Regions from separate parts of the Arthrobacter sp. PAMC 25486 genome, predicted to be linked through region 2. Evidence: predicted binding sites of a transcription regulator. Region 2 holds the regulator's gene; the other holds the start of a gene.
What was found. The regulator LexA, encoded in region 2, represses DNA repair genes until DNA is damaged. The targets are predictions, from matches to a motif close to TCGAACANNTGTTCGA.
Positions count from the first base shown of each region.

Region 1: the regulator LexA is predicted to act here: its motif matches at 1,723-1,738, upstream of art_RS23315 (HXXEE domain-containing protein).

Region 1 covers NZ_CP007595.1:2,008,264-2,024,294, forward strand. The annotation lists gene art_RS09190 (putative transposase) at 1-53, shown strand, start outside; gene art_RS23315 (HXXEE domain-containing protein) at 1,086-1,574, opposite strand; gene ychF (redox-regulated ATPase YchF) at 2,019-3,104, opposite strand; gene art_RS09205 (DNA recombination protein RmuC) at 3,199-4,392, shown strand; gene art_RS09210 (4-hydroxy-3-methylbut-2-enyl diphosphate reductase) at 4,842-5,921, opposite strand; gene art_RS09215 (hypothetical protein) at 5,932-6,765, opposite strand; gene xseA (exodeoxyribonuclease VII large subunit) at 6,899-8,155, shown strand; gene art_RS09225 (exodeoxyribonuclease VII small subunit) at 8,225-8,458, shown strand; gene art_RS09230 (PHB depolymerase family esterase) at 8,471-9,322, shown strand; gene art_RS09235 (phosphate--nucleotide phosphotransferase) at 9,395-10,249, opposite strand; gene art_RS09240 (pyridoxal phosphate-dependent aminotransferase) at 10,264-11,481, opposite strand; gene art_RS09245 (ABC transporter substrate-binding protein) at 11,549-12,505, opposite strand; gene art_RS09250 (glycoside hydrolase family 35 protein) at 12,532-14,424, opposite strand; gene art_RS09255 (LacI family DNA-binding transcriptional regulator) at 14,633-15,658, shown strand; gene art_RS09260 (N-acetylglucosamine kinase) at 15,735-16,031, opposite strand, start outside.
Region 2 covers NZ_CP007595.1:4,523,137-4,539,167, reverse strand. The annotation lists gene infC (translation initiation factor IF-3) at 1-1,074, opposite strand, end outside; gene art_RS20375 (DUF1844 domain-containing protein) at 1,350-1,757, shown strand; gene art_RS20370 (MFS transporter) at 1,882-3,258, opposite strand; gene art_RS20365 (SseB family protein) at 3,320-4,204, opposite strand; gene priA (bifunctional 1-(5-phosphoribosyl)-5-((5-phosphoribosylamino)methylideneamino)imidazole-4-carboxamide isomerase/phosphoribosylanthranilate isomerase PriA) at 4,208-4,942, opposite strand; gene art_RS22630 (hypothetical protein) at 5,007-5,156, opposite strand; gene hisH (imidazole glycerol phosphate synthase subunit HisH) at 5,156-5,827, opposite strand; gene hisB (imidazoleglycerol-phosphate dehydratase HisB) at 5,824-6,444, opposite strand; gene art_RS20345 (histidinol-phosphate transaminase) at 6,615-7,712, opposite strand; gene art_RS20340 (LysM peptidoglycan-binding domain-containing protein) at 7,844-8,272, opposite strand; gene lexA (transcriptional repressor LexA) at 8,604-9,293, shown strand; gene art_RS20330 (DUF2283 domain-containing protein) at 9,422-9,649, opposite strand; gene art_RS20325 (ATP-dependent DNA helicase) at 9,660-11,687, opposite strand; gene hflX (GTPase HflX) at 11,680-13,335, opposite strand; gene art_RS20315 (class I SAM-dependent methyltransferase) at 13,533-14,120, shown strand; gene dapF (diaminopimelate epimerase) at 14,117-15,052, opposite strand; gene miaA (tRNA (adenosine(37)-N6)-dimethylallyltransferase MiaA) at 15,062-16,003, opposite strand; gene miaB (tRNA (N6-isopentenyl adenosine(37)-C2)-methylthiotransferase MiaB) at 16,000-16,031, opposite strand, start outside.

The DNA.
Region 1 (16,031 bases), 2.1 Mb from region 2:
GCTACCCCGGCACCGCGCTCATCCTGAGCTACAAAATCAAGAACAACGCCTAACGACCCACAGCAATTACCTCACCATGACCGGAGTCCTGGAGATAGAAAAATCCCCCAAGTGCGCATCGTGGAGAGGCGTGGGGGATGTAGTGGGTTGAGTATATCACTAGCGGCCGCCAGTGGGACGGCCAAGCATCGGATCAGAGCTCAACTACACATTGAATCTAAACTCCACCGCATTCCTGCACATACCAACCTCTACCCAGGCCACTCGTGATCGCAACCCCAGGTCGCCGACCGCGTCCCTCCCAATCGTCCCACCAGCACGCTATCCAGGACGTCTTATTCGCGACAGCTGGGACCATCGAATGTCGGGCCCGAACCTGTGTTCGGCATGGATCATGCGGATGGGCCCGTTCTCGGCAATGACGTCACCAACCGAAGGGTCCTCGTCCATAGCGGGCGCTTTGCAGGAACCTCCGGCGGATTACCTACCTCGGATTCAGCTCGGTCAAAGCTCTCCTCGATGAGAGCGTCATGGAGCGGCCGAAAGAAGAGAGGCCAAGTCACCCTCGCCGGCCCCGTGACGGTCATCATCAATTCATGCGTGAGCAACACAGTTGCCTCATCCGCAGTCTCCGAAACAGTAAATGCGTGATAGCCATGAAACCCCGATGGGCCAGTGAATTGGAAGCTTACGGATCGCCCTGGCTCATACGCATCCACCACATAGCGCACAGGCCCGTGCCCTCCAGATGCGCCGATACCAAGCGGTCTGTCCAGTCTCATCGACGGCCATTGTCCACGGGGCCACAACCGGTCATGCTTAGTCGACAAGGAGTCCAGCAAGTCTCCGACCGATTCAGCGCTCGCACGGACGTATCGCTGATGAACGTTCTGGATCATGTTCTGAGACTAACAATAGGATCACCGGACGACTATGGTTACGAGCACCGAACGACGGATCAAGGTTGCACAGATGGTTTCGTGGGCCGAGACGTTAGATCAGAATTTAATTACACATAGAAACGGAATTCAACCACGTCGCCGCACATACCCGGCTCACGTTGGACGGTCACCTTGCCGTTACGGTCAGTTCCTGGCAGTAGGAGCTCTACGGACCAAGCGTGCGACCACATGGCACACCAGCGCGGCAGGGAGGAGCATAGCAACTCCGTTGACCGTGTCACGGAACTGCAAGCTGACGCCATCCCGGTAAAGTTCGCGACGCGCGACGAGCGCCCCGGGCAACATCACCGGCAGTGCCGAAGCAACACCCGCGGTGTATCCACGCTGTGCAATCGAAGCGATTAGGTGAGACGCGACGTGGGCTTCCAGTCCGGCGGCAACGGCCCGATACATTTTCGACTTGCCGCCCGTACGCACGCCACGGCCACAAGCCGCCGCTACGAGGGTCCCCATCAGAGCAACAGCCATCCATGACTGGTGAGGCGTGATCCTGAGCTGTTTTATACCCGTGCGGTCGACGAGTCGATCGCTGGTTGCAGGGAACGCGAATGCTTCCTCAATGTCGTGGATAAACCATGCCGTAAAAAGGGCAATCGGACCCTTCCAACTCACAAATCAGCGCTCCCTTCGCGCGTCCAGCTGGGACTGAATTTGCCGGTAGACGCGTGTGTTCACATACATCGTTTCATAACAAGCGCGGCTATTCAGCACGGGTCACCAAGACGTTGAACGGGAACTCAATAACACATTGAATCTCAATTCGACCATCTAGTCGCACAAACCAACCCCTCGCGGCGTGCGGTTTCCAGCGACGCCGTTTCCTACTGCCAGACATCTGAATGCCTCGGGCTTCACAGAACGAGAAGCTATTGCGCAATCCGCGCGGTCGCTCCCGAACGGCAAAGACCTCCGGTGGCCATCAGTCCAGATTCCAGGACGATCCCTTATCCCCAGCGCTGCTTGTACATTCGCCATGGACGTCTTGACATCAGGTACAGAAATGCCCGGAATACCAAAGCATTCCGGGCATTTCTTACGGCCTAGACCGAAGCGATTCTAAACATTAAATCTAAATTCCACCACGTCGCCGTCGTGCATGACGTATTCCTTGCCTTCAATGCGCACCTTGCCCTTGGCCTTCGCCTCGTGCATGGAACCGGCCTCCATGAGGTCATCGAAGTGGACAACTTCGGCCTTGATGAAACCGCGCTGGAAGTCGGTATGGATGACGCCGGCAGCCTGCGGGGCGGTGTCGCCCCGGTGAATGGTCCAGGCGCGAGTTTCCTTCGGGCCGGCCGTCAAATAGGTCTGCAAGCCCAGGGTGTGGAAGCCGACACGCGCCAGCTGGTCCAAGCCAGACTCTTCCTGGCCGCTCATCTCCAGCATTTCGCGGGCCTCGTCCTCGTCCAACTCAACGAGGTCGGACTCCAACTTGGCGTCAAGGAAGATCGCGTCGGCCGGGGCCACCAGTTCCCGCAGCTCGGCTTGGCGCTCAGGGTTGCCGAGAACGGCGTCGTCAACGTTGAACACGTAGATGAACGGCTTGGCGGTGAGCAGGCCGAGCTCCTGCAGGTGCTCCATCTCCAGCTTGTCACTCTTGATGGAGGAGAAAATGGTGTCGCCGCGCTCAAGGACCTTCTGGGCAGCCAGCATGGCGTTCAGTTCTGCGGCCTCTCGCTGCTTGAGCTTGACGGCCTTTTCAACACGCGGGATGGCCTTTTCAATGGTCTGCATGTCGGCCAGGATCAGCTCGGTGTTGATGGTCTCCATGTCGGAGCGGGGATCAACCTTGCCGTCAACGTGCACCACATCGGGGTCGTCAAACACGCGGATGACCTGGGCGATCGCCTCGGCCTCGCGGATGTTGGCCAGGAACTTGTTGCCCAGGCCTTCACCTTCCGAGGCACCCTTGACGATGCCTGCAATGTCCACGAAGGACACCACGGCAGGCAGCAGGCGCTGGGATCCAAAGATCTTGGCCAGCTGTGCCAAACGGGGATCGGGCAGGCTGACAACACCAACGTTGGGCTCGATCGTGGCGAACGGGTAGTTCGCTGCGAGCACGTTGTTGCGTGTCAGTGCGTTGAAAAGGGTTGATTTGCCGACGTTGGGCAGTCCGACGATGCCAATAGTAAGAGCCACGGTAAGTGATTCTACCGTTTGGCGGGGGTTTATGCTTGTTCGCCCCTTTTGCTCCGAATCCTAGAATGTCAGAGCCTCATGGGAAGGTGGTTTCATGAACGAATTCGGGTGGCTTGTAGCAATTTTAATGTTGGTCGTAGGGCTTGTCCTCGGTGCAGCTGCGGCGGCGTGGGTGCTGCTGGGCAGGTTGCGCGGAGCGTATGAGGAAGCTGACGCGGCCCATGAGCGGGCTTCCGCCCTGAACGCGGAATTCGCCGCCGCGGATGCCGAGCGCCGGCTGCTCAGCTCGCAAAACCATGCGCTGGCGGCACAGCAGGGCTCGGACTCAAATGTCTTGGCTGCGTTGGGGCCGGTGGCTGAGAAACTCAATGCCGTCCAGCGCCAGGTGTCCTTCTTGGAGCGCGACCGCGTGGAGCAGTACGGCCAGCTCGCCGAACAGCTGCGTGAAGCCAAGGATGCGGATGCCAAGTTGCTGGCCACCACATCCTCGCTCGCCTCGGCGCTGCGCTCAAACAGTGCCCGCGGCAGGTGGGGCGAGGTCCAGCTGCGCCGTGTGGTGGAGGCTGCCGGTATGCTGTCCCACGTCGATTTCAATGAGCAGGTCCACGCCGTCACCGATGATGGAATCCACCGCCCCGACATGGTTGTCCGTCTCCCCGGCGGGAAGGAGCTGGTGCTGGATGCCAAGGTTCCCCTGACGGCTTTCCTCAATGCTCATGACGCTGAGTCCATGCACGACGGCGGCACAACAGAGAGTGCCGCAGCCCACCATTTAGCCCGCCACGCCAAGGCGGTCAAGGCCCACATTGATGCCCTTGCCGGCAAGCAGTACTGGACCTCGGCGCTGAACTCGCCCGAGCTGGTGATTTGTTTTGTGCCAGTGGAGTCCATTCTGTCCTCAGCCCTCATGACAGATCCGGACCTTCTGGATTACGCGATGAGCAAGAACGTGGTGCTGGCGTCCCCCATCTCGCTCATGGCCATTTTGAAATCTGTCGCCTTTAGCTGGCGCCAAGATGTCCTGACGGAAAGCGCCAAGGAACTCTTTGAACTCTCAGCCCAGCTCTACACCCGCCTCGGCACCATGGGCGAGGCCGTCTCGGCTGTGGGGGTGTCCTTGAAAACCAGCGTCGACCGGTACAACAAGCTGGTGGGAACACTCGAGGCCAGAGTCCTGCCCACGGCACGCAAGCTCAACGCGCTGGACCCCAAAACATTGGAGTCCCCCGCCCAAGTGGAAGTCACACCGCGCACGCTCACGGCACCGGAGTTTGACGCGGCCAGTTAGTTAATCCCCACGTCCGCCCCACGTCCGCCCCTCGCTCATTCGTAGAGCCTTTCCGCGTTCGTGGCGGACACTTGCGCCTGAGAGCCCGTGTTTCTCCGAGAGTGACCCCAAACCGCATATCAGGCAACCTGTTTTCACCGAGAATGGTGAAAACTCGTCAGAAGCCGTCAAAGTCCCGCCCTTCTCGCGAATTTCCACCATTCTCGACTAGACGCGTCCAGAAACCTGCGGGTTTACCCCACTCTCGGCAGCCGGAGCTGCCCGCGGATGGAAGTGATCCTCGGACATGTCAGGTGAGCCGATCACGCCGTCGTTATTGCTGGACGTCGCCAATATTTCGGCGGCATCAAGCATTTTCGACGGCGTGCGTGGCGAAGGCAGTGGCCGCTGTCAGTTGTGCGGATGGCGCCTGAGACATGCAGGCCCCAGTATCCGGCTTCGACTGACGGTCAAAGCAGGTTGGAGCTCTTGACGCCCTTGTAGTCGGGATCGCCGGCGGCCTTCATGGTGGCGCGAAGTTCCTTTGGCAGGGAGAACAAGATGTCTTCCTTGGCGGTGACCACTTCCTCCACGGATGCGTAGCCGTAGTCGGCCAAAAGCATCAGCACGTCCTTGACTAGAACCTCCGGCACCGACGCTCCGCTGGTAACGCCCACGCTGGCCACGCCTTCAAACCAGGTCTCGTCAATTTCGTGGGAAAAATCAACGCGATAGGAGGCTTTTGCCCCGTATTCAAGGGCAACTTCCACCAGTCGCACCGAGTTGGAGGAGTTGGCAGAGCCCACCACGATCACCAAGTCTGCTTGAGGGGCGATCTCCTTGACGGCACCTTGGCGGTTGGTGGTGGCATAACAAATGTCATCACTGGGCGGGTCCTGCAGCTTGGGGAACCGCCCGCGCAGGATTTCCACAATCTCCATGGCTTCATCGACGGAAAGCGTGGTCTGGGACAGCCAGATCAGGTTCTCCGGATCCTCAACCTGGACGGTGCGCGCCTCGGCAGGGTTGTTCACAATGGTGGTGCTTTCGGGCGCTTCCCCGTATGTACCTTCCACTTCCTCGTGGCCTTCGTGGCCAATCAGCAGGATGTGTTTGTTTTCCTTGGAAAAACGCACAGCCTCCTTGTGCACCTTGGTCACGAGGGGGCAGGTGGCGTCGATGGTGCGCAGGCCGCGGTCCGCTGCGGACTGGACGACTGCCGGTGAGACGCCGTGGGCTGAGAAGACTACCAATGCGCCTTCGGGAACTTCCTCGTTTTCTTCCACGAAGATGGCACCGCGGGCTTCCAGCGAGGACACCACATGGACGTTGTGCACAATCTGCTTGCGCACATAAACGGGTGCGCCGTGGTGTTCAAGGGCCTTTTCCACCGCGATGACCGCCCGGTCAACGCCTGCACAATAGCCGCGCGGTGCGGCGAGCAGGACCCGCTTTTCCCCGGTCACCGGGGCTGCTGCAGCCACCTCTTCGGGTGATTTGCGACGGCGCGGAACGGTGGGCATGGACAAGGAAACAGCAGTGGTGCTCATAGCCACCATCCTACGTGGTGCGTCTGCGCTTCACCACGAGAGTTGCAACACCAGCCACCGCCACAACAGCGGCGATGCCGAAGGTGGCATTGATGCCGCCACGCCAACTCGCCCGCGCCAGCGTCCCCAGCTCGACGCCCACCTGCTGGGCCACCTCCGGCCCCACAGCCAGACCTGCCAGCACGGTCTGCACAAAACTTGACGCCAACAGCCACACAAGCGCGACGGCGGCGAGTCCCACGCCTGCGAGCACAAGGGTAAGGCCCCGCCGTCGTGCCACGATGACACTTAACACCAGAAGGGCCACGGCGATGAACACAAGCCAGCCGCTCCACCCTCCCAGCATGGTCACCATGGGCAACAGCGAGGCAACTTTCGGCTGTTCAACACTGACCACGGCATCCGGCGGCACGGGCAGGTTGATGCCGAGGTCGGCGCCCACATTGGCGGCAATCAGGCCCAGCAGAGGCGCGATGTCCAGCAGCACATCGCCTTCGATTTCCGTGTTCCCGGCCGCGTCAAAGGTGAGCTGGTGGCTACGCTGCAGGGTTTGCGTCCAGGCAGCCGCATAGCCGGGATCGGTGTACAGGTTCCGGGTGGCAGAGTTGATGACAGCACCGGCCAGTTCGTTGAGTTGCGGTGGCAGGTTCAACGATGCGGTCGACTGCGCGACCAGCATCGCCGTGAGGCCCTCCTGGAATTCCTTGTTGCTGCCCAACGGTCCGGCCAGGGCCACAAAGCCTGCCTGGTCGGCGACGTTGCGCTGCAGCCACAGTGCGGGACCAGCCACGGCGGCCACGAGCAAGGATAAAATAACCAGCAGCGCAGACAAGGTAGTGCGCATGAACCATCCCAAATCGACAAATTTACGAACAATGGTTCCTCACACTAGTGCATGCCTGTGGATGACGGTGCGCCAGTGTCAGTGCCTGCGGATAGAGTTATTTCAAGGTGGTCCGGCACAGCGAATCACCAAAATGAAGGACGGCGATCTGACAATGGCGGAAACACCGGAGCGCAAGGTTATTGCAGCCACGGCGGCAGAAACCTCCCCCGACAACCCCTGGCCGTTGCAGTTGCTCAGCCAGAAACTCAAGGCCCACATCGAGAAGGCTCCGCCCGCCTGGGTGGAGGCCCAGGTGATCGAACTCAACAAGCGCGCCAACGTCAGCTATTTAACGCTGCGTGACGTTGACGCCGAGGTGTCCTTGAGCGTGACCATCTGGGGCTCGGTGTTGAGCCGGCTGGAGGCGCCGCTGGAGCGTGGTTCGCGGGTGGTTGCCCAGTTGAAGCCGGATTTTTGGCTCAAGACGGGCCGCCTGTCCATGCAGGGGCAGGATATTCGCCCCGTTGGCCTGGGCGATTTGCTGGCCCGGATCGAACAACTGCGCCAGGCCCTGGCCGCCGAGGGACTCTTCGATCCGCGCCGGAAGAAACAGCTGCCCCTGCTGCCGCACCGGATTGGGCTGATCACGGGCCGCAACTCGGATGCCATGAAGGATGTGCTGCAAAACGCCGCACTGCGCTGGCCCGCCGTCGAATTTGAGGTCCGCGAGGTCCCCGTGCAGGGCGTCAACGCCGTCACCGCCGTCATTGGCGCGCTGGCCGAGCTTGACGCCGATCCCGCCGTCGACGTGATCGTCATCGCCCGCGGCGGCGGCTCCCTGGAGGACCTGCTGCCGTTCAGCCACGAATCACTCATCCGCGCCGTTGCCGCCGCCCAGACTCCCGTGGTCAGTGCCATCGGGCACGAGGCCGACCGTCCGCTGCTGGATGAGGTGGCCGACCTTCGCGCGTCAACGCCCACCGACGCCGCCAAGCGGATTGTTCCCGACGTCAGTGAGGAGCTGCGCCGCATCAGTCAGGCCCGGGCGCAGCTCAACCGCCGCATTGAGGACCTCCTGGACCGTGAATTCGAACGGCTCAGCTTTCTGCGTTCCCGCCCGGTGATGGCCACCCCCCATTTGATGCTCACCAGCAAGTACGACGACGTTGCCTCCTTGGGCGGGCGCGCCAGGACCGCCGTGCGCACCCAGGTGGGGCGGCACCTCGACCAGTTGGCCCACCTCCGTGCCCAGGTGAGGGCGCTGTCGCCGCAAAAAACCCTTGACAGAGGTTACGCCGTGGTTCAGCTTGAAGACCGCAGCATTGTACGGGACCCCGAACAGGTCAACAGCGGAGCAGCGTTGCGGATCCGGGTCGCCGCCGGCGACTTCACCGCCACAGGAAACTAACACCCAGCCGTCTTTTCATCCCGTTCATCCCGGCGCACCGCGCGCCGCCACAGCAGCAAAGGAAACACCATGAGCCAGACAGAGACTCCCGCAGACATCGCAGCACTGAGCTACGAACAGGCCCGCGAACAATTGATGAACGTGGTCAACCAGCTGGAGGCTGGCAGTTCAAGCCTGGAAGACTCCCTTTCCCTATGGGAACGCGGCGAGGCCCTGGCCAAGCGCTGCGAAGAATGGCTCGAGGGTGCCAAGGCCCGTCTGGACGCCGCCCGGTCCACCAGCGAAGGGTCCGGCCCGGCATAGCCGGGCGGCCTCATGGAACAGCAGATCAGGGTTGGTGGCCGGCTGCGGTCCTTCCTGCTGCTGAACCCCGAGCTGCCGGAGGGCGTGCCCCCGTCCGCCGTGCTGATGGTGCTGCACGGCTCAAGCCAAACGGGGCAGGCGGTGCGGTCCTACAGCGGCAACAGCTTCGACCTGCTGGCACTCCACGGCCCGACTGTTGTGGTCTACCCCGAGGGTGTGAACAAGCTGTGGAACCACAACAGTGCGGCGCCCCGCGCCGCGGACGATGTTGCCGTCATGGCAGCCCTCGCTGATCTTTTCCGCACGCTCCACGGCCCCGTGCCCGTCATCATTGCCGGATTCTCCAACGGCGGCCAACTGCTCATCCGGCTGATCCATGAAATCCCCGATAAATTCGATGGCGCTGCCATCATCGGCGCCACCCTCCCCCGGCCAGGCTTGGCCTTCGCCGACCAGCGGCTGCCGTTACCGGTGATGCTTGTCCACGGAACGCACGACCTCGTGGTGCCGTATGGCGGCGAAGGCTGGTTTGGCCGTTTCATTGGCAGGAAAAGGGGACCCTCAGCCCCGGAAACCGCCCAATATTTTGCTACACGCAACAACATCACCTCGGCACCGTCACACAAGGTCCTGCCGCACCGGCGCGAAAGCGGGCGGACCTCCGTCACGGCCACCTCCTTCGAACAGGAAGGACGGGCCCCGGTTCGGCTGTACACGGTGGCCGGCGGCGGGCACGTGGTGCCCAACCGGCACCGCAAGGCCATTTTCCTTGCAGGCAGGACAACCCAGGACATCAGCATTGTCGAAGCCCTGGCAGAGTTTTTCCCCGTGCTCCATTGGCCGCTCGGCGAATCAAGCAACTAGCCCGCAGAAGACAGCGAAAATAACGCTCAAAACACGTATTTTCGTCGTTTTCTGCGGGCTACTGGAATGAGGTCAGGCGTCCTTGAGGCGGGCCCTTTCCGCGGCAACGTCAAAGTCACCGGCAGGCCATTGCAGGTTCAGACCGCCCAGCTCCTTGATAAGCAGTTCCTGCACCGCCATGCGGGCGTACCATTTCTTGTCTGCCGGAACCACATGCCACGGCGCGTGCTCGGTGCTGGTTTTCTCGAAAACCCGCTGATAGGCGTCCATGTACGCCGGCCAGTATTGGCGCTCGTCCAGGTCTGTGGGGCTGTACTTCCAGTATTTCGTGGGGTCGTGCAACCGGGCAGACAACCGTTCAAGCTGTTCGTCCTGGCTGATGTTCAACATGACCTTGACGATGGTGGTGCCGGAGTCAACGAGCTCCTGTTCATAGTCGTTGATCGCCGCATATCGCCGCTCCAGCTCCTGCTCATCAGCCCAGCCATGGACCCGGTGGATCAGCACATCCTCGTAGTGCGACCTGTCAAAGACGCCAAACATGCCCGGCTCCGGCGCTGCGGGGCGCACCCGCCACAGGAAATCATGCGCTTTTTCTTCCTCGGTCGGGGACTTGAAAGACTTCAACTTCACGCCTTGGGGATCCACAGCACCCACCACACGGCCCACGACCCCGCCCTTGCCTGCGGTATCCATGGCCTGCAGCACCAACAACACTGACTTTTGCCCGCCAAACCGGCTCTCGGCAAAAAGCTGCTCCTGCAGCTGTGCAAGCACCGGTGCCCGCTCAGCCAAGGTCTCGGCGCCGTCGATCTTCTTGCCTGAGTAGCCGGGGGCGGCATCAGTGGGCGCGGCGGCCAGGGAGAAACCCTGGCCAACACGCAGCAGATCGGCCGGGTGGTCGGTGAATCCAATGGGCAATGACATGGTGAAGCCTTTCCCTAGGGTTTGTATGTACTCAGGAACTCCGCAATGCGGCCGATGGCCTCTTCCAAGTCCTTGACGTTGGGCAAAGTGACAAGACGGAAGTGGTCCGGTCGAATCCAGTTGAAGGCTGTGCCGTGTGAAATCAGTATCTTTTGTGATTCCAACAGGTCAAGGGCAAATTTCTCATCACTCTTGATCGGGTACGCCTCAGGATCCAACTTGGGGAACAGGTACAGGGCGCCTTGGGCCTGGTTTGTGCTGACGCCCGGGATCTCGTTCAGGAGCCGGTAGGCGATGTCGCGCTGTTCACGCAGGCGGCCACCGGGCAGGATCAGGTCTTCAATGCTCTGGTGTCCGCCAAGCGCGGTTTGGATGGCGTGCTGCCCCGGTGCATTGGCGCAGAGTCGCATGTTGGCCAGGAGGTTGATGCCCTCTATGTAGTCGGCGGCTTCGGCCTTCGGTCCTGAAATGGCCAGCCAGCCCGCACGGTAGCCACAAATCCGGTAGGCCTTGGATAGTCCGCTGAATGTCATGCACAGCACGTCGTCACCGGTGAACGCAGCAGTGTTGGTGAATTCGGTGCCGTCGTACAGAATCTTCTCGTAGATCTCATCGGAGAAGACCACGAGGTTGTGCTTGCGTGCTAGGTCCACCATGGCCTGGATGACGTGCGTAGGATAAACGGCACCTGTGGGGTTGTTCGGGTTGATGATCACCATGCCCTTGGTCTTCGGCGTGATCTTGGCTTCCAGATCCTCCAGGTCCGGCCACCAGTCGCTGTCCTCATCGCAGATGTAGTGCACCGGCCGGCCTCCTGCGAGGCTGACGGATGCCGTCCACAGCGGGTAGTCCGGTGCGGGAATGAGCACCTCGTCGCCATTGTTCAGCAACGCCATCAGGGACAGGGTGATCAATTCGCTGACACCGTTGCCCAGATACACGTCATCCACGTGGATGTTCTGGATGCCGCGCGTTTGGTAGTACTGCACTACTGCTGTGCGGGCGGAGAAGATGCCGCGTGAATCCGTGTAGCCCTGGGCATGCGGGAGGTGGCGGATCATGTCCACCAAAATGGCATCCGGAGCTTCAAAACCAAAGGTCGCAGGATTGCCAATGTTGAGCTTGAGGATTCTGTGCCCCTCAGACTCCATCTGCTGCGCACGTTGCAGCAGGGGGCCGCGGATGTCGTAGAGAACGTTGTGAAGCTTGGTGGACTGGGTAATTTCTGCCATTTACCCAATATGGCACACGCCGGCCTGAAATTGCGCCCACACATGCCTCACACGGCAAGGCCAATAGCTAAGAACTGGCCTTGATCAGCCCTTTTTGCACCAGCCATGCCTCGGCTACCTCTGAGTCGTCCCCATAGTGGCGGTCTTGCGAGAGCCGGTTGAGGTTGGCCAGCTCCTCGGTGTTCATGGCGGCGCTGACCTTATTCAGTAAGTCCTGCACGTCGGTGCTGAGCTTGTCTTTTGCCACCAAGGGCACGATGGTTTGGGCAACGAACAACTGTTCGGGGTCGGAGAGCACAACCAGCGAATTGTCCGCAATGGCCGGTGATGAACTGTGGATGTCAGCCACCTGAATGTCATCGCGCAACAGTGACCAGACGATGCCGTCATTGCTGGTAGCCAGGGTTGGCAGCAGGGATTCGTAGGCTTTCGGCACGCACTTGTAGTCGCGATCCAATGCTGGGAGGCCACCAGTGCTGCCCTTGAAGTCTGCAGAGCCACCCATGGTCAACTTGTCACAGACCTTGGCCAGGTCGGCGATGCTCTTGAGCTTGTACTTTTCCGCGGTGACGGCCGTGACAACCATGTTGTCCCGGTCTTCTGCCTTGGTGGCATCCATCAGAATGACACCGGCCGGCAGTGCGGCCGCCAATTCCGAGAGCACCTCACCGGGGTCGGCGGGAGCGGGCGCTGATGACACTTCGGACAAGACCAGCCGGGAGTAGGCCGGGGCAACGTCATAGCTTCCCGCCGTCAGCCCTGAGACGAGAGTACCTGTCTTGGCTGGCGCCTCGGCGACGGAGGACTTCAGGCCCGCGGCGTTCAGCGCGGCAGCGTATACGTGCGCCAGCAAGGCACCCTCGGCGGGCAAAACGCCGTCGGGCACTTCAGGAATTCCCACGATGAGCGGCGCCTGGCCCACCGACTGGGAAGCACTGGGAATGGTGACGATGGGCGCGGGTGTGCAGGCGGTGGCCAGCAACAGAACTGCCGTGCAGAGAGCGGCACTTACCTTATGACGCACCGCCACCCACTCCTCAGTCCTGCCCGTTATCCCAAATCCTCCACATACGTTACCCCCACAAGACCCAAAGTGGGTTCTTCGTGAAGCTGTGCCTGCGTCCCGCCGTGCTCAAGTTCAAGGACGGTGATGCTGTTTTCGCCGGTGCGGAGCAGGGGTGCAGGAACGTACAGTGTCAGCTGCGGACCAATTTCCCAGTACCGTCCAAGCATGAATCCATTGACCCACACGAAGCCCTTGCCAAAGTCGGGAAGCGCCAAATACGTGTCAGCCGGGGCATCCACGTGCAGGGTGCCGCTAAAGAAGCCCCTACTCGAGTCAGCTCCGGGCTGGCTGTCCGTGGCGGCAGGGGTTTTCGTGGCGCCGACGGCAAGCAGTTCGGACAGCGGCAGTTCCAGTTCGATGGGGCGTTGTTCCCAGTGAAAGACGTAGCGCTGGTTGATCAGGACGCCGTCGAGGATTCCCTTGCCTTGGCCAAAAAGGGGGCCGTAGTTGATCCTGCCCTGGTTTTCGACAAGGATTTCCACCCGGGCCATGCCGCCCCCGGTGGTGACCTTGAGGCCGTCTGCGCCGTTGGCATCGTTGAGGACGCCAGCGAATGCGTTGTCCACCCAAACCTGGGCCCGGTCATGGAGTCCGCGAATCTTGATGGTTGCCTCACCGGCGGGCAGGACGGCCTTTGCGCTGTAGTGCACCAGGCCGCGGTCAAGGCCCAATTGTTCAAAGGACAGTGGCTTGATGCTGCTTACGGGCTCCGCGGCGCGGACGAAATCGAGCAGCGTCGTGCCGCGGCTCAAGGGCACGCTGGCGGAAGTCAGCACGGGTGCCGGCCTCTCCAGATGTTCGGGCACGGGCGTCAGTTCCCGGCCCGCGGCGGCAAAGAATGCCTCCCGCATTGCATGGAACTTTGCCGTGAGCCGGCCGTCTTCTGCGATGGGGGCGTCCGAGTCATAGCTGGTGACTGTTGGCTGGATGGCGCCGTCATGGTTGGCGCCTGCGGACAGGCCAAAGTTGGTGCCGCCGTGGGCCATGTAGAGGCAGATTGAGCCGCCAACGTCCAGGATCTTTTTCGCCTCGGCCGCAGCTTCGACGGCGTCACGGGTGTGGTGTTCCTCGCTCCAGTGGTCAAACCAGCCGTTCCAGAACTCAACCGTGAAGAAGGGTTCGCCCGGGCGCCTGCGCTGCCACACTTCGTCACTTTCGGGGCCTCGGGAACCCAGGGTGGCCGTTGCCCAAGTATCAGGCAGGGAGCCGCCGTCAAGGAAATAGTCCGTGCCGCCGTCGGCCGTGAACAGCATTTCAGTGATGCCGCGCTCAAGGAGGGCCTGGCGGTTCCAGCGCAGGTAGTCCTTGTCGTCGCCGTAGCTGCCGTACTCATTCTCGATCTGCACGGCAATGACGGGTCCGCTGTGGCTAGCCTGCAGCGGCTCGATGACGGGCAGGAGGTGGTCGAACCACTGCTCGATGACGCCGGTGAACAAGGGGTCGGAGGACCGCAAGGTCATCTCGGGATTGGAGATGGCCCAGGACGGGAATCCACCGTTGTCCCACTCGGCACAGATGTACGGGCCGGGGCGCACAATGACATCCAGTCCGGCGTCGCCAGCCAAGGTGATGAAGCGGGCCAGGTCCCGCCAACCGGTGAAGTCCGGAGATTTGTCCTGGTGGGGCTGATGGAAATTCCAAGCGACATAAGTGTCAAGCGTGTTCACACCCATCGCCACGAGACGCTCGATCCTGTCCTGCCACTGGTCAGGGTGGACCCTGAAGTAGTGAATGGCTCCTGCGATGACGCGGTGCGGCTGCCCATTCTTGTAGAGCTTGCGATCGCCATAGCTCAATGCCTGGGCAGTAGTTCGTGGTGCTTCGGACAACGCAACGCCGGGGACTTGTTCCCCGGGCAGGGTGGCAGACGTGGACAACTAAACTCCTGGCACTGGTTCGAGACGAAATGAAAGACGTTCTGTTATGGATAACACTCACATATTACCGTGCGGCCCCGCCGAAAGCGACTGGCCATCTGGGTAAATATTGGCGCCATGTTACAGGCAAACAAATGGGCCTATAGTTGAATCCGTTCCCATCCGCTGCACCCTTCCGCGGCTTGCCCAACCACCCTTGAGGACAAGAATGCCTGATCCGCAAAACACCCGCGGCCCTGCAATGCGTGATGTCGCGGCAGCTGCAGGTGTTTCGGCACAAACCGTGTCCAGGGTGCTCAATGACCACCCCAATGTGCAGGACAGCACCCGGCAGCGGGTCCTGGCCGTGGTCGAAAAGCTTGGCTACCGCCGCAGTTACATGGCAAGGGCGCTGGTGACCGGACGTTCCAGGACTATTGGGCTGTTGACCCTGGCCACCAACAACTATTCCCGGTCCTCTGTGGCACTGGGTATCGAACGGGGCGCCCGGGACGCCGGTTACACGGTGAACTCTGTGGCGTCAACGCTGAGCTCCCAGGCATTGGTCGATGCTGTCGGCAGGCTGGTGTTCCAAGGCGTGGACGGCATTATCCTGGCCACCCCCTTGCTGGAGGCGGGCGAGCAGATCCGCAAGCTCACCGAACGCATCCCCACCATCAACACCGACGGCTCCGTTGCCTGGAGCGACCATCTGGTGGGCGTGGACCAGGACATTTCCGCCGAGATGGCAACCACGCATCTCCTGGATCTGGGCCACAAGACTGTCTGGCACGTGGCCGGTCCCGCCGAGTGGTCGGATGCTGCAAGCCGGCTCAACAGCTGGCGCCGCACTTTGGCGGAACACGGCTGTGAGGTGCCCCCGGAACTGCATGGCGACTGGAGTCCGGAATCCGGCTACCGCAACGGCATCATTCTTGGCCGCATGCCCGAAGTCACCGCCATCCTGGTGGCCAGCGACGAAATGGCGTTCGGAGTGCTGCGCGCCCTGGCCGAGCTGGGGCGCCGCGTCCCCGAGGACGTCTCGGTGGTGGGCATCGACGACATCGACCTGGCTCCCTACTCAAATCCCCCCTTAACCACCATCCGCCAATCCTTTGAGGACACCGGGCGCCGTGCAGTGGAGCACCTCGTAGCGATAATTGCCAACCCGCAACTGGCCAGCCCGCCGGATCTGGTGGCACCAACGCTCGTGGTCCGAGGCAGCACTGCCGCACCGCCTGCGGCCGCCGGTTAGCGGCGGTTCGGCCACCTGGCAGCCGGCAGTTCGGGCCGCAGGCGGGCGCAGTGGCGCAGGTCAGGCAACTGGCCTGTTAGTCCTGCTGTGGCAAACCCTGGGCCACGATCAGCGGAATACCAAATATGGGATCCTGTTCCAGAATCTGCACATCAGTGATGCCGCGCCGCGCCAACTGGGTCCGGAACGCTTCCTGCAAGGCCGGCACATTGGAGCCCATGCCGCTGCCGAGCACAATGGGCCCGTCGATGTTCAGCTGGCCGGCCACCTTGGCCGCCATCTCCGCCAAGTCACTGGCTGCCTGCTCCACCAAGGCAAGTGCGTGGGAGTGCCCGTTCTGGGCCGCGGCAAAAACCACTGGCGAGCTCGCCGC
Region 2 (16,031 bases):
AGCCGGTTTTGCTGCAGCCTTGGCGGCAGGCTTCGCAGCAGGCTTTACAGCTGCGGGCTTGGCCATGGGCTTCGGCATGGGGATGGGCTTTGCAGCCACGGGCTTCGGGGCGGCGACCGGCTTGGCTGCTGCTGCAACAGCGGGCTTGGCTGCGGGGGCCTTGGCCACCGGTGCCTTCGCTGCGGCAGGTGCCTTTGCCGGCGCTGCCTTGACAGGTGCCTTGGCAGGTACGACGGCGGGAGCCGGCTTTTCTGCCGGCGCCTCCTTGGCCGGGGCTGCTTCGGGAGCAGGAGCTTCCGATACAGCGGCCGTCTCAGCTGCGGCCTCGGCCGGAGCCGGGACGTCCTGGACGGTTTCGGCGGCGGGAGCCGGAGCGTCCTCGTTCAGGTGCAGCCCGTCGGGCAGCAGGTCAGCCAATGACTGCGTCATGGGCGCCTTGTTGTCGCGGTCCACGTCCACGCGGGCCGTGCCGTTGGCGACTGCCTCGTTGTGGGCCTTGGCGTCTGCACGCTGCTGGTTGCGGCGGGCCTCAGCCTTGGCCTCAGCCTTGTTCTTCAGCGGACCGATGACCATGACCATGTTGCGCCCGTCAATGCGAGGGCTCGACTCGATGATGCCGACCTCGGCCACGCCTTCGGCGAACTTCTGCAGGAGACGGATGCCCATTTCGGGGCGCTGCTGCTCACGGCCGCGGAACTGGATCATGGCCTTGACCTTGTCACCGGCACCGAGGAACTTCAGCGCATGGCCGCGTTTGGTCTCGTAGTCATGCTTGTCGATTTTGAGGCGGAAACGAATTTCCTTCAAAACGGTGTTGGTCTGGTTCTTGCGGGCTTCACGAGCCTTGACAGCGGCTTCGTACTTGTACTTGCCGAAGTCCATCAGTTTGCACACCGGCGGCTTGGCCGTCGGCGCAACCTCTACCAGATCCAAGTCAGACTCAGCTGCTAAACGAAGGGCGTCCTCAATGCGGACAACCCCAACCTGTTCGCCTGCCGGCCCAACCAACCGCACCTCGGGGACGCGGATACGATCATTGATGCGTGGCTCGCTAATGTGTAGCTCCTGTTGCATAAGAAAAGTGGAGTGCCACCAGCAAAATGAAGAAGGCCCCCATTTGCTGATGCAATGGAGGCCTCGAAGATTGGGCGTGGGCATCCCTGAGGGAATGCACCGGCTTCCCGGAGGAAAACGCCAACCTAAACCAGACAACGCCATGGAATGGGTCGAAAGGTGGGAGAGGACTCCACTTGCAAACTCTTCGCCGCAACTATTTGGGTCCTGTGACTTTCGTCTTTCGGACACGAATAAATAACAGCATCGAGTCGGTCTATGACAAGCTTAGCAGTATGAGTAGCTCAGATAATAATTCGGACACCCGCAACACCTTTGAGTCATCCCCTGAAGAGGGTTTGACCGACACCCAGGCCGCTTCGGTGGTGCGTGACATCGCTGAAGTTCCGGCCATTGAAGTCATTACGACGGCGGCCGTGCACCTCATGAGTGCAGCGGCAGTCAAGTGCGGCCTGGCTGCCGGACCGGACGCCGAAGCGCTGAAGGACCTGGACGAGGCCCGCAAGCTCATCACCGCCCTGGCCGGCTTTGTCACCGCGGCCGCCCCCGAAATTGGCAGCCAGCACGCCGGACCGTTGCGCGACGGCCTGCGTTCACTCCAGCTCGCATTCCGCGAAGCCTCCGAGTTCCCGGACGCCCCCGGCAAGGGTCCGGGCGAGAAGTTCACCGGAGCGGTCAACTAATCCCCACCCCCTTAAAATCTGTGTGGCAGTTGTTACATCAAATTGCATCAAATTGACCGACTTTGGGTGTTTTTGATGCTGTTATTGATGCAACAACTGCCACACAGAATTGTTTAAAAGCCAGTTAGACCGGATCCGGCTCTCCGAGCAGTTCATCGAGGTCGTCGCCGCAGGTGGTGGCGTCGAGGTTGTCGCCGACGGTGGCGCCCGGTACATGTCCGCCACCTTGCGCCATCGTGTTGCCGTGCCGGCGCCACATGGCCATGGCTACCAGGCCGATGATGGCCAGTACACCACAGATGAGGCCGATGATGGCGAATCCCGCCCATGGCCCGATGCCGTCGATCATGGCCCCGGCGAAGGGTGAGCCCATGGCGCTGCCGATGGTCATGGATGATCCGTACCAGCCCATGGCCTCACCGCGGCGGCGTTCGGAAACCAGGTCGGCAATGTGTTCGGCGCTTGAGGTCAGAACCGGTGCGCACACCAGTCCGGGCAGGATGGAGAGCAGCCCCAAGGTCCAGGCGTTCGTTGCGAATCCCATGGGGATGATCAGGATGGCCATGGCCATGAGCAGCCACAACGGGTTGATGGAGCGCTTGAGCGCGCCGTAGATGACGCCGCCGACGATCGAGGCGCCGCACCAGAAGATGAACACAATGCCCAGGTCGCCCACCAGGTCATTTTCACGCATGACGGCGACCATGCCCACGTTGGTGCCGGCCAGGACCAGGCCAGCGCCCAGCGAGGTTCCCAGGATGGCCAGGACGGCGATGTTGACCCATCGCAGGTTATGCCGGGTGCCGCCCCAGATGCGGGCAAAGATGTTCCTGCCCTTGAGATTGGGGGCGGGCCGGTTCTCAATGGCATCCTCCGGTTGCACCTCGGGTGCTTCCATGGATACAAAGGAGCCCTTCTGCCCGGTTCGGGTGGGCGGGTTGAACCACATGAGGAACACGCCGGCCATGGAGGCGGTGACACCAATGATGACCAGGCCAACCACTGTGTGGGTGGTGGTGGCGAGCATGACACCAGCTGCCGGGCCGATCATGAAGGTGATCTCTCCGCCCATGGAGTCCAGGGCGTAGGCCGTGCGGCGTTGTTCAGTGGGCACCATGACGCTCAGCGCCTGCCGCACCACGGAGAAGATGGGCACGGCAAAGAGCCCGCCAATGAAGGCTGCCACCACCAGGAATTGAAAGTTCAGGAACGGTGCAATGCCCCACACGGTTACTTCGGCCACTACCGAGGGGACCAGGGCCCGCCGCAATCCGTAGATGTCGACAAGGCGGCCGCGCCACGGCGCACCAATGGCCATGCCGATCGTGATGGCTGCGGCAATGCCGCCGGCAGCGGCGTAGCTGAGATTCATGGTCTCCACCACGTGCAAGGTCAGCAGCACGCCGGCAGCGGCATGGGGAATGCGGGCAAACATGGCAACTATAAGCAGCCTGCGCACGGGCGCGAGGGCAAGGATTTCGCGGTAGGCGGCGAAATTCACAGTGGGAACCGGTCTCTCTTATGAACCATCACAAGAGAGCGTCGGCGCTTTTTGTGACGGGCTAGGTCTGTTGGTGTCGAAGCCGAAGCTGGACGGAATCGACTGCGTGGGCAAAGACTTCATTGCCTGCCCAGAAGTTTTGTAAATGCTCGAGCACACCATTGACCGCGGACTGATCAAGTCCGGGTAAAAGGGTGAGGGTGACGCACAGTTCCGGTCCGGTTCCGCCGCCCGATACCAACCGTCCAGACGGTTCAGTGTCGGTGTCCCAATGGGATTGTATGCCCTGTCCTGCACTGGCGGAAATGGCGACCACGGCAGGGTGGCCTAAATCGTCCACTGACCGCTCCAGTACCTCGGCAACGGCCGGGTCGGCGTAGCTGGGCAGCCAGTCGTTTTGCTGGGCAAGGGCCCACAAAGCGGGGCGGCGGAGCACAAACGGACGCTGTGAGCCAGGGTCCACAACCATCAGCTGGGCTTCCTCGGCAACGGCCGACAACGCCGCCCGGGCTGCATAGACAGCCACCGGCCGCGCCTCGGGATGCCACCGTGTCAGGGCGTCAGCATGGGAGAAGGCAGGAAGGGCCCGCCGCCCGTCCGGGCCCTGCAAAGTCACGAGCGCCATGTCCGACTCCTTGTCGGAGACGAGCCCGTTCTCCCCCACTGTTTGCTCGGCCAGCTGGGCCACAATGGGGATAAAAACGCGTGCGTGGGCCAGCGAGGCAACGACCGCCGCCTCCGTGCCGTTGCCTGCGGCGAGCTCCGCCACGGCGGCGGCAAACGCTGAGTCCATGGCGCCGTCGTCCGCGTCAAAGTTATGGTACATTTCCTGCGCCGGCAGGTCACGGCCCGCCCAGGCCTGCCCGGCGGAGTCGGTGGTGCCACCGGCTCCGGCCAGGGCTGCGGCGATATGTCCGGGCAGCGCCTTCTTGGGCAGTTCAGTCATGATTTAGCGGCGGCCTGCAACGTCGAGGGCTTCCGGCAGGGTGAACTGGCCGGAGTAGAGCGCCTTGCCGATGATGGCACCCTCAACACCTTCGCCTACGAGTTCGCGCAGCACACGGAGGTCTTCCAGGCTGGAAATGCCTCCGGAGGCGACCACCGGCTTGGACGTGCGCGTGCACATTTCACGCAACAGTTCCACGTTGGGACCGCGCAGGGTGCCGTCCTTGGTGACGTCGGTGACCACGTAGCGGGCGCAGCCGGCATCCTCGAGGCGGGCCAGGACTTCCCAGATGTCCCCGCCTTCCTTGGTCCAGCCACGGCCGGCCAGGGTGGTGCCGCGAACATCAAGTCCGACGGCGATCTTCTCACCAAAGCGGTCGATCACCTTGGCCGTCCACTCGGGGTTCTCCAATGCGGCGGTGCCCAGGTTCACGCGGCCCACGCCCAGTTCGAGCGCAGCTTCCAGGGACGCGTCGTCGCGGATGCCACCGGAGAGCTCAACCTTGACGGTGAGGCTTTGCACCATTTCACGCAGCAGCTCCACGTTGGAGCCGCGGCCGAACGCAGCATCCAGGTCAACGAGGTGGACCCATTCGGCGCCATCGTTTTGCCAGTTCAGCGCTGCTTCCAGGGGTGAGCCATAGCTGGTTTCCGAGCCGGCCTCGCCTTGAACCAGGCGCACTGCCTGGCCGTCAGCGACATCCACGGCGGGCAACAATTCCAAAATGGGGGTGGTCATGGGATCCTCAACGTCGTTTGTACTGTGAATTTTCACTGCGAAGGGGAAGCGGCGGTGCCGGTTCCTACTGGGTAAAGAGGTATGCGGCCACCAGCGCCATGACGGCGAGGGCGGCAAAGCTGATGGGGATCCATCGGGCTGCTTTTTGCTGATAAAACGTGTACGCCCCGCCAATGAGCAGGCCGGCCAGGCCCATCAGGAGCAACGACCACATTAGCGCACCGCCTTGCTCAGTGACGTGACCCAGTTGCGCAGCAGCCGGGCTCCGGCGTCGCCGGATTTTTCCGGGTGGAACTGTGTTGCGCACAGCGGCCCGTTTTCGACGGCGGCGATGAAGGGCGCCCCGTGTTCGGACCAGGTCACCATGGGCGGGCGCATCTTGGGCTGGAGTACCTCAAAGTCCCACTTTTGCACACCGTAGGAGTGCACAAAGTAGAAGCGCTCCTCCTCCACACCGTCAAACAGCAGGGAACCCTCCGGCGCCCTGACGGTGTTCCAACCCATGTGCGGAACGACGTCGGCCGGCAACAGTTCAACCGTCCCCGGCCACTCCCCCATGCCTTCACGGTGCACGCCATGCTCCACGCCGGCATCAAAAAGGACCTGCATGCCAACGCAAATGCCCAGTACGGCACGCCCGCCGGCCACGCGGCGGCCGATCATGCGCAGGGCGTCAACGTTTTTCAGCTCATCCATGACGGAACCGAAGGCGCCCACGCCGGGGACCACCAGTCCGTCGGCGTTGAGCACGTCGTCGGCCTTGGCGCTGAGCGTGACGGTTGCACCGGCGCGTTCCAGGGCGCGCACGGCCGAACGGACGTTCCCGGAACCGTAGTCAAGGACGGTGACGGTGGGCTTTACGGCTGTTGTTGCTTCAGAGCTCACAAAAGGCCCTTCGTGGACGGGATGCCGGTAACGCGGGGGTCGGCTTCAACGGCCGAGCGCAGTGCACGGGCAAAGGCCTTGAACTGGGCTTCGACGATGTGGTGCGGGTCGCGGCCTGCGATGAGGGTCATGTGCAGGCAGATCTGGGCGTGCAACGTGATGGCTTCAAAGACGTGCCGGGTCAGGGAGCCGGTGAAGTGGCCGCCGATCAGGTGGTATTCCTGGCCTGCAGGCTCGCCGCTGTGCACCAGGTACGGGCGGCCGGACAGGTCAACCACGGCGTTTGCCAGCGCCTCGTCCAGCGGCACGGTGGCCTCGCCAAAGCGACGGATGCCGGCCTTGTTGCCCAACGCGACCTTCAAGACCTCGCCGAGGGAGATGGCTACATCTTCAACCGTGTGGTGGGCGTCGATGTGGGTGTCGCCGGTGGCTTTGATGTTCATGTCGATCAGGGAGTGCTTGGACAGCGCCGTGAGCATGTGATCGTAGAACGGCACGGAGGTGTCAATGCTCGACACCCCTGTCCCGTCAAGGTTGATCTCAACCATGACGCTTGACTCGCTCGTGGCCCTCTCCAAACGGGCGCTCCGTCCCTGGCCGGGCATGGTCTCAGTCATTGCAGCAGTCCTTAGATTCATGTGCGCCACCGGCCAAGCGGTGCAGGGCAGCAGCAGGCGCACAAACGTCGTTGTGTTTAACACCAGTTTAGGAGAGAGGGGCAGCTATTGCCCAACCAGTCCATCCGATGGTCGCTTTTCAGCCTCCGACGCCGGAACCCACCTGGGCGCTAGCCGGCAAGGATGGCGCGGAGCCCGGAGAGGAACGCGGTTGTTTCGGCTTCGGTTCCTGCGGTTACGCGCAGGTGCCCCGGGATGCCGACGTCGCGAATCAGGACACCGTCGGCCAGCAGCGCCTCCCACACCTCGTGGGGGTTTTCCAGCCCGCCAAAGAACACAAAGTTTGAGTCGGACGGCGCGGGGGTCAGCCCGAGTTCGGTCAGTTCCGCCACGATCCGGTCGCGCTGGACCTTGATCGACTCAACATTGGCCAGCAGTGAGGTGGAGTTGCGCAGCGCGGCCACTGCAGTTGCCTGGGTAATGGCGGAGAGGTGGTAGGGCAGGCGCACAAGCCGCAGTGCGTCGGTGACTTCCGGCGTTGCCGCCAGGTAGCCGAGCCGGGCGCCGGCCAGGGCGAAGGCCTTGCTCATGGTGCGGGAGACTACCAGCCGGGGGCGGCCCGGAAGAAGTCCCAGGGCGCTTTCGGTGCCGGTGTGGGAGAACTCGGCATAAGCCTCATCGACAATGATGATGGCCTGCGACGCTTCGCCCGCCTCGTAAACCGCCTTCACCACATCCAGGCCCAGGGCAGTTCCCGTGGGGTTGTTGGGTGAGCAGAGGAAGACAACGTTGGGCGCCTGCTCACGCACCTGCGCAGCGGCGGACTCTGCCGAGAGGCTGTAGTCGGGTGCACGCACACCGGCAACATAGCCGGTTCCGGTGCCACTGGCGAGCAGCGGGTACATGGAATATGTGGGCGGGAAACCCATGGCACTCCGGCCCGGACCACCAAAGGCCTGCAGAATCTGTTGGAGCACCTCGTTGGAACCGTTGGCGGCCCAGAGGTTATCTTCGCTGAGCCCATGGCCCAGGTAGGCTGCCAGCTCCTGGCGCAGGACGGTGAATTCACGGTCGGGGTAGCGGTTGAGGTTGTCCAGCTCCGTCGCAACCGCGTTCAGAATTGCCTTCTTGGCATCATCCGGGACGCCAAAGGTGTTTTCGTTGACGTTCAGTAGAATCGGCACATCAATCTGTGGCGCACCATAAGGGTGCTGGCCGCGAAGATCGTCACGGAGGGGCAATTGCGCTAAGAGTTCGAACTGATCCATGACTTCAGCTTAATTGCTGTGCCGGTGAAAGTTCGAAACGGTGACACCAGGCGGACATCTTCAGCTCGCCCTGAGGCGGCCTTGGGCTACCTGGATTCCGTGCGGGGGCTATCTGTATTGCGTCCCGGGGGCTACTTGGGTAGCGGGACGAACAACTGCTGGCCGGCCTGCAGCACGCCCGCACCGAGATCATTCAAGGCCACAATTTCCTGGACAACCTCCCGAATATTGCGGGCGGGGTTGCTTTCGCCAGCGATGCTCCAGAGACTGTCCCCTTGCAGGACAGTCACCGTAGTGGCGTAGTCGGCCATGTCAGTCACAGGGAATTGAGCCGATGCGTGCGCCGGGCTGGCAATGGAGCCAACGAAGACGCCCAGGGAAATGAACAGCAGTGCGGCGGCCATGACGAGCGCCGGGATGCCGAAGAACACGAGCCGGCCGCGCCGGGTGAGCTGCAGTCGGCGCCCCCCGGCAATGGACGGGCGGCTGTTCGGCCGGACGAGGTGTCCGTTGCCTCGTCCGCCGTTGAATGATGTTGCCGTGATAACCATTGCATTCATGATGTCTGCTCCTTTCGCTGTGGAACTGCGCCCAGGGCCACCAACACCTCTAGGATCAAAATTCCATGCTTCATATCTTCGATAGAACGTATGTTCTATTTGGCTACTAGTACAGTTTTAGCACCTATGGACGACACTTGCCAAGACCTGATCGAACAAATGTTTGAAATTGGCACCTATGTGGCTTAAACTTGTGGAACAAGGATTGGCCGCTAGATGCAGTCCACCAGCAGGCACTGACATTGTTCAGCGCAGCCACGAAAGGACCTACGGAATCATGGAGCTTCCAGACCCACCGCACCGCATCCCCCAGGCACCCAGCCGCGCCGGCATGAAGGGGCTCACCGTTCGGCAAAAGAAGATCCTTGAGTGCATCCAGCGCTCCATTGCAGACAAGGGCTATCCGCCCTCCATGCGTGAGATCGGCGACTCCGTTGGGCTTGCCAGCCTGTCGAGTGTCACGCACCAGCTGACCCAGCTCGAACGCCACGGCTACTTGCGCCGCGATCCCAAGCGGCCCCGTGCCATGGAAGTGCTCATCCCCCTCGTCCTGGACGACGGCAACGTTGAGATTCAGGGCGTCAGCTCCCCCAAGGCGTTGCGCAGTTCCAACGGCCTGAACTTTGCCGAACTCAGCAGTTCCTCGGACACCGCCTTTGTGCCGCTTGTCGGGCGCATAGCGGCCGGCGGACCCATCCTGGCCGATCAGGCGGTGGATGACATCATGCCGCTGCCACGCCAAATCGTGGGCAGCGGTGAGCTGTTCATGCTCAAGGTGCAGGGGGATTCCATGATCGATGCCGCCATCTGCGACGGTGACTGGGTGGTGATACGGCAGCAGAAAACGGCAAACAATGGCGACATCGTGGCCGCGCTTCTCGAAGACGAAGCCACGGTGAAGACGTTCCGCCAGCGCGACGGCCACATCTGGCTGCTGCCGCAAAACACCCGCTATGAGCCCATCCTTGGCGACCATGCCACCATCATGGGCAAAGTGGTCTCGGTGCTCCGCAGCCTCTAACCGCTCGGCTTTCCAGCTTGGTGGCAGCAATGTAGAGGGCACCCCGCCGCCCGGCGGGGTGCCCTCTACATTGCTGCCACCATTGCTGCCATTTTTTCAGCGGAGAACGGCACCCCTTGAGCTGCTATTTAGTCCAGTGCTGTCGCAGCCGCCAGCACTTCCGGGGAGAGCACAGCCGAGGCAGACAGCACCTCAACTCCAAGCAGGTGGCCGGCGTCATCAAAATCCAACGTGATTTCGCCTCGACCTCCCGGAGTTTGAATTGAGTGAAGTTGCTGGCTTGCCTGCCCGGGCGTGAGGGGCCCGCCAAGCCGGATATAAGCTGCGTCTGCCGGCGCGTCGTAGCTGATCTGCATGTCCGTGCCGCTATTTGCCGGATAGCCGCTGCAGTGCCGACAGGGCAACTGTGCGGTCCTTGGTGGACCAGAATGGTGGCAGGGCAGCCCGCAGAAATCCCCCATAGCTGGCGTTTGCAAGGCGTGAGTCGAGTACTGCCACCACGCCGCGGTCCTCGCTTGAGCGGATCAGGCGGCCCACGCCCTGTGCCAGCCGCACGGCGGCATGTGTTGCGGAGATAGCGATGAAGCCGTCCCCGCCGCTTTGCGCCACAGCGCGGGCGCGGGCGGTGACCAGCGGGTCATCTGGGCGAGGGAACGGGATTCTATCAATCACCACGAGCCGGCACGAGGCTCCCTGCACGTCAACGCCTTGCCACAACGACATGGTGCCGAACAGGCAGGTGTCCGGTTCGTCGGCAAATTCCTTGATCAGCCCGGACATGGATGAATCTCCCTGGCACAGGATCTTCACCTTCAGTTTCTTGCGCAGTTTCTCTGCCGCATCCTCCGCTGCCCGCCGGGAGGAGAACAAGGCCAGGGTGCCGCCGCCGGCGGCCGTGATCAGCGCAGCCAGTTCATCCAATTGCTCAGGCGAGGTGCCAAAGCCTGGTTTTTGCAGGTGCGCCGCCACATACAGCATGCCTTGCTTGGGGTAGTCGAAGGGAGATCCGACGTCGGCCCCGCTCCAGCTGGGTGCGCTGGGACCGAGCAGGCCCAGTCCCCCGGCCGTGGCTTGGAAGGAGTCGCCGATGGCCAGAGTGGCGGAAGTCAGCACCACGGTGCGCTCGGCAAAAAGGCCCTCACGCAGCTTCATGGCAACACTGAGCGGGGCGATGTTGATGACGGCGGGTTCGCTGGCATCCGCCTTTTGGTAGCCCTTGCCCGGGGCGAAGGTGCCGGGGCGCGATGCCCACACCACTTCACGGGCATCCGCTGCCGCCAAAAGGCGTTCGCACAAGTCAAAGATCAGGTTCAGCCGTGACCTGGCGATGGAACGCCCGCCGTCGACGGACGCGTTGCCGTCGGGTTTCGAATCCGACAACGCCGCACGGACGGCATCACGGACCTGCTCAATGGCCTGGCTCTGTGCTTCGTTGAGGCCGTTGGGCATGAGCCCTTCGGCGACACCGGCGAGGACAAAGTCCAGTGCCGTGGCGCTGGCGTGCAGCGCATCAACGGAAACGCCCGTGTGCTTGCGCGTGCTGGAGGCTGCGGCCTGCACCATCTGGACAGAGAGCTGTCCCGTAACGGCCCCCGTGACCCGGTCCTGCAGCTCGTGGGCTTCGTCGACAACCACAACATCATATTCGGGCAGAACGGCAATGCCCTCGAAGGCGCTGATGGCCAGCATGGCATGGTTGGTCACCACAATGTCCGCGTCGGCCCCGCGAGCCCTGGCCAGTTCGGAGAAGCACTCGGTGGCCAGGGGGCATTTCGCCGCGCCCAGGCATTCCATGGACGTGACGGAGACCTGCCGCCAGGCCTTGTCCGTGACGCCGGGGACAAGTTCGTCGCGGTCTCCGGTGTCCGTGTCCTGCGCCCATTCACGCAGCCGCACCACTTCCCTGCCCAGCGCCGAGGTGGGGCCCGTTCCGGCCGCCGGCAGGTGGGCAACGCTGGTGTCCTCGCCCAAGCTGAACAGGGCACCCTCCCCCGTGTCCTCGGTGGGGAAGCCGCCGCCCAACTTCTGCTTGCAGACATAGTTGCTGCGCCCCTTGACCAGGGCCACGTCGATGGGTCGCGGCAGCACCGGATCCAAGGCGGCCAGCAGGCGAGGCACGTCACGCCCGACAATCTGGGCCTGCAGGGCAAGCGTGGCCGTGGCCACCACTGAGGGTTTGTCGCTTGTCAAGGCATGGACGATGAGCGGAATCAGGTATGCGAGGGATTTTCCGGTGCCGGTTCCCGCCTGGACCAACAGGTGTTCGCCGTTCTCAATGGCGGCGACGACCTTGCGCACCATTTCATGCTGGCCGTCGCGGCGTTGGCCACCCATGGTGGCCACTGCGCGGTCCAAAAGCTCCAGGGCCTGCTGTGACAATTCGCTCTCAGGCATGGTGGACAAACGGTTCAACTTCAGCAGCCAGGTCCTCACGGACCCGAACGCTGGCAAGCGTGCCGTGCTCGCCATGTTCCAGGCTGACAATTTCAGCGTCGCTGCGATGCAGCTTGTTCAAAACATCGCCGCGGTCGTAGGGAATCATCAGTGTCAACAAGACGCTGGGGTGCGGAATGCCTTCGCTGATCGCGTCAAGGAGCTCCTGGATGCCCTGTCCCGTGCGTGCCGAGACCACCACGGTGCGGGGTTCTCGCTGGCGCAGCCGTTCAACGACGAAGGGATCGGCAATGTCAGCCTTGTTCAGGATGATGATCTCGGGGATCTGCAGTGCACCAACCTCGGCAAACACCGATCGCACGGCTGAGATCTGCCCTTCGGGATCAGGGTGTGAGGCGTCCACAATGTGCAGGATCAGGTCTGCATCGGCCACTTCTTCCAGTGTTGAGCGGAAGGCCTCAACGAGCTGAGTGGGCAGGGCGCGGACAAAGCCCACGGTGTCCACCAAGGTGTACCCGAGGCCATCGGCAGTCTCGGTTTTCCGGACCGTGGGGTCAAGGGTGGCGAACAACGCGTTTTCAACGAGCACACCAGCGTCCGTCAGGCGGTTCAGCAGCGATGACTTACCCGCGTTGGTGTAGCCGGCAATGGCAACTGAAGGAACACTGTTGCGCTTGCGGTTGGCGCGCTTGGTTTCCCTGGCGGGCGCCATGGCAGCAATTTCACGGCGCAGCTTGGCCATGCGGTTGCGGATCTTGCGCCGGTCAAGCTCCATTTTGGTTTCACCTGGACCGCGCGAGCCGATGCCGCCACCAGCGGCGCCAACCCGGCCGCCGGCCTGGCGGGACATGGACTCACCCCAGCCGCGAAGCCTCGGCAGCAGGTATTCCATCTGCGCCAGTTCAACCTGGGCACGGCCTTCACGTGACTGGGCATGCTGGGCAAAGATGTCAAGGATCAAGGCGGTGCGGTCAATAACCTTGACCTTGACGACTTCTTCCAGCGTGCGCCGCTGCGACGGGGAGAGATCCCCGTCAATAATCACTGTGTCAGCGCCCGTGGCATGAACGATTTCCTTGAGCTCCTGCGCCTTTCCCTGTCCAAGGAAAGTGGCCGGGTCGGGTTTGGCACGGCGCTGCACCAACCCGTCCAGAACCTCAGAACCGGCCGTTTCAGCCAGGGCGGCCAGCTCCCGCAGGGAGTTCTCGGCGTCCGCCATGGTCCCGCCGGACCACAGCCCGGCCAAGACCACCCGTTCCAGCCTCAGCTGGCGGTATTCAACTTCGGAAACGTCTTCAAGTTCGGTGGACAAACTCGCCTGGCGGCGCAGGGCCTTGCGGTCTGCCAGTTCACTTTGGTCACCGTCAAAGCGGCTGTGCTGAAAATCAAGTGAGGAAACGGCCTGTGCCGAACCAGCCAAGGGCCGGGCTGTCGGTGTTCCCTCATAGGGGTCCTGCTCCTCAAGCTCGGACTCTGCACGCACAGCATGGCCAGCCGCCGCATCCTTGGCCAGGATCCGGTCAATGACCGCCTCAATCTCGGCGGCAGAGAGTTCCTGCGCGGATTCGTCGGGACCGTGCGGTGTTGTTCCGCCGCTTTTGGGCTGTGATTTATCGTCGGAACCATGGTGTGCAGATGCGTTGGACATATTCTCCTTATAGGCGCTTACCCTCAATCGTAGTCCGGCCCGCCCACACGCACACCTTCGCAACCACATTCCTGTGGATAAACGGTGCTGCGGTTAGGTGCGCCTAGATACACAAACACGGATTTGGGCACTAATCTGGCATGACTATGGGTACTCAGGGTGCAGAGCACTATTTCAGTTCACAACCGGCGACGCCGATGAAACGTCGACCCCTCAGCGTGGTCCTGGCCGGGGAAAAACGCCAGCTCCAAACGGCGGGTGGCATCTTCAGCCCCGACGGCGTGGACAAGGGAACCATCATCCTGCTCAACGAGGCGCCGCCGCCAGCCACAGAAGGCAATCTGCTCGACATTGGCTGCGGCTGGGGCCCCATCGCCCTGACCTTGGCCCTGCGGTCCCCGGACACAACCGTTTACGCCGTGGACGTCAACGAGCGCTCCATCGAACTGACCCAGGACAACGCCAAGGCGCTCGGGCTGGATAATGTGAAGGCGTCAACGCCCGACGCCGTCGACCCGGACCTGCGCTTCAACACCATCTGGTCCAATCCGCCGATCCGGGTAGGCAAGTCCGAGCTGCACTCGATCCTGCTCATGTGGCTGCCCCGGCTGGCGCAGCACGGCAACGCCTACCTGGTGGTACAAAAGAACCTTGGCTCGGATTCCTTGCAGCGTTGGCTCGCAGCCGAATTGGCCGACCACTTCCCGGAGGCCGGTTTCACCGTCAGCCGTGACTCCACGCACAAGGCGTTCCGCATTCTCCGGGTAACCCGCAGCAACACCTAAGGCAGCAGCCCTTCGGCAAGCACGCCTTCGGCCACCATGACGGCAGGACCACTGAGTTCCACGTGCTCACGCCCCCCGGGCCCCTGGAAAAACCGCACACCCACCACGCCGCCGGGCACCGCGACCAGCCATGAGTCCGGCGCCTGGCTTCCGGCCCAGAACCGGGTGGCGGCAGCCGCGGCACAGGCACCCGTACCGCAGGACAGCGTCTCCCCCACGCCACGTTCGTGGACGCGCATACTGATGTGTCCGACGTCGTCCATCACCAACGGCTCGGCCGGCACCGCAAACTCCACGTTCGTTCCGTGCGGGGGAAGCGGTGCCACGGCGGGCGCGGTGGTGAGGTTCACGGCCGCCAGTTCGGCAAGGTCAGCCAGCGCCACCACCGTGTGGGGGTTGCCCATGGTTATGGACAAGGCGGGGCGCTGCACCGGCAGACCGGCCGCCTCCACCAGGGAATCAGTGCCGCGCACGGCGGCGTCCTCGGGGTGGATGAAATCCCAGGGCCCCATGTCCACGCGGTAGCCGTCAGCAGTCCGGGTCACCACCTTGACACCGGCACGCGTGCCAATGGCCAGCTCGTCGCCGGCTCCCAGCTCCACGAGGCCCTGCGCAAGCAGAAAGTGCACGAAGACGCGCACCCCGTTGCCGCACATTTCAGAGCGTGAGCCGTCGGCGTTGTAATAATCCATGAACCACTCAGCATCCGGCTGGGCTGCCAACAACGCGGCACCTTCGGGCACGTGCCGGGAGCGAACGGCCCGGATCAGCCCGTCGCCGCCGAGTCCGCGGTGGCGGTCGCACAGCCTGGCGATCTGCTCCGGCGACAGCCCACGGGTGCCGTCCGGGTCGGCCAACAGCACAAAGTCGTTGCCGGTGCCATGGCCTTTGGAAAAGCGCATGCCTGTCAGGGAGGTTTCGGGTGAAGTCATGTTTTAAGACTAAAGCACGCCAGACACGAGGGCTGCGGCGGCCGTGCCAAGATCCGGCGCGGACCAGTCAAGCCAGTGCACGCGGGGGTCGCCACGGAACCAGGTGAGCTGGCGGCGGGCAAATTGGCGGGTGGCGATAATGGTCTCCTCACTGGCTTCCGCCACTGTGGATTCGCCGTCAAGGACGCGCAGAAATTGCTGGTAGCCCAGCGCCTTGTGGGCGGTGCGGCCCTCGCGCAAACCTTCGGGAATGAGCGCTGCAACCTCATCGAGCAGTCCCTGTTCCACCATTCGATGCACGCGCCCGGCCAGGCGTTGGTGAAGATCGCCCCTGTCGCCGTTCAGTCCAATCTGCACCGTGGGGCACACGTACTGGCGCTGTGGCATGAAGGAGCTGAAGGCCCTGCCGGTCAGCTGGTGGACTTCAAGGGCCCGCACCACGCGCTTGCCGTCGTTGATGCGGGCTGCGGACACCGGGTCCACCACAGTCAGGCGGGCCAGCATCGCGGGCAGCCCGTACCGTTCCAGCTCCGCCTCAAGGGCTGCCCTGAGCTGCGGATCGGTGCCCGGAAATTCCAGGACGTCAATGGCGGCCCTGTTGTAGAGCCCCGAGCCGCCCACCAGGATGGGCAGCTTGCCGCGGGAGCGGATGTCTGCGATGGCCGTGCGGGCCAATTGCTGGAACGCGGCCACCGTGGTGTCCTCGCGGACGCTGAGGAAGTCCATCAGGTGGTGCGGGACGCCGCGCCGTTCCGCGAACGCCAGCTTGGCCGTGCCGATGTCCATGCCTCGGTAAAACTGCATGGAGTCTGCGTTGACGGCTTCACCGTCAAAATGTTCTGCCAGCGCCAGGGCCAGTTCCGACTTGCCGGAGCCGGTGGGGCCCACAATCGCCACCAAGGGAAGGGCTGCCGGTCTGCTCCCCTGGGGAGCTGCGTACTGTTGGCTCACGCTGTCCGGACCGGAAGCGAAGGCATGC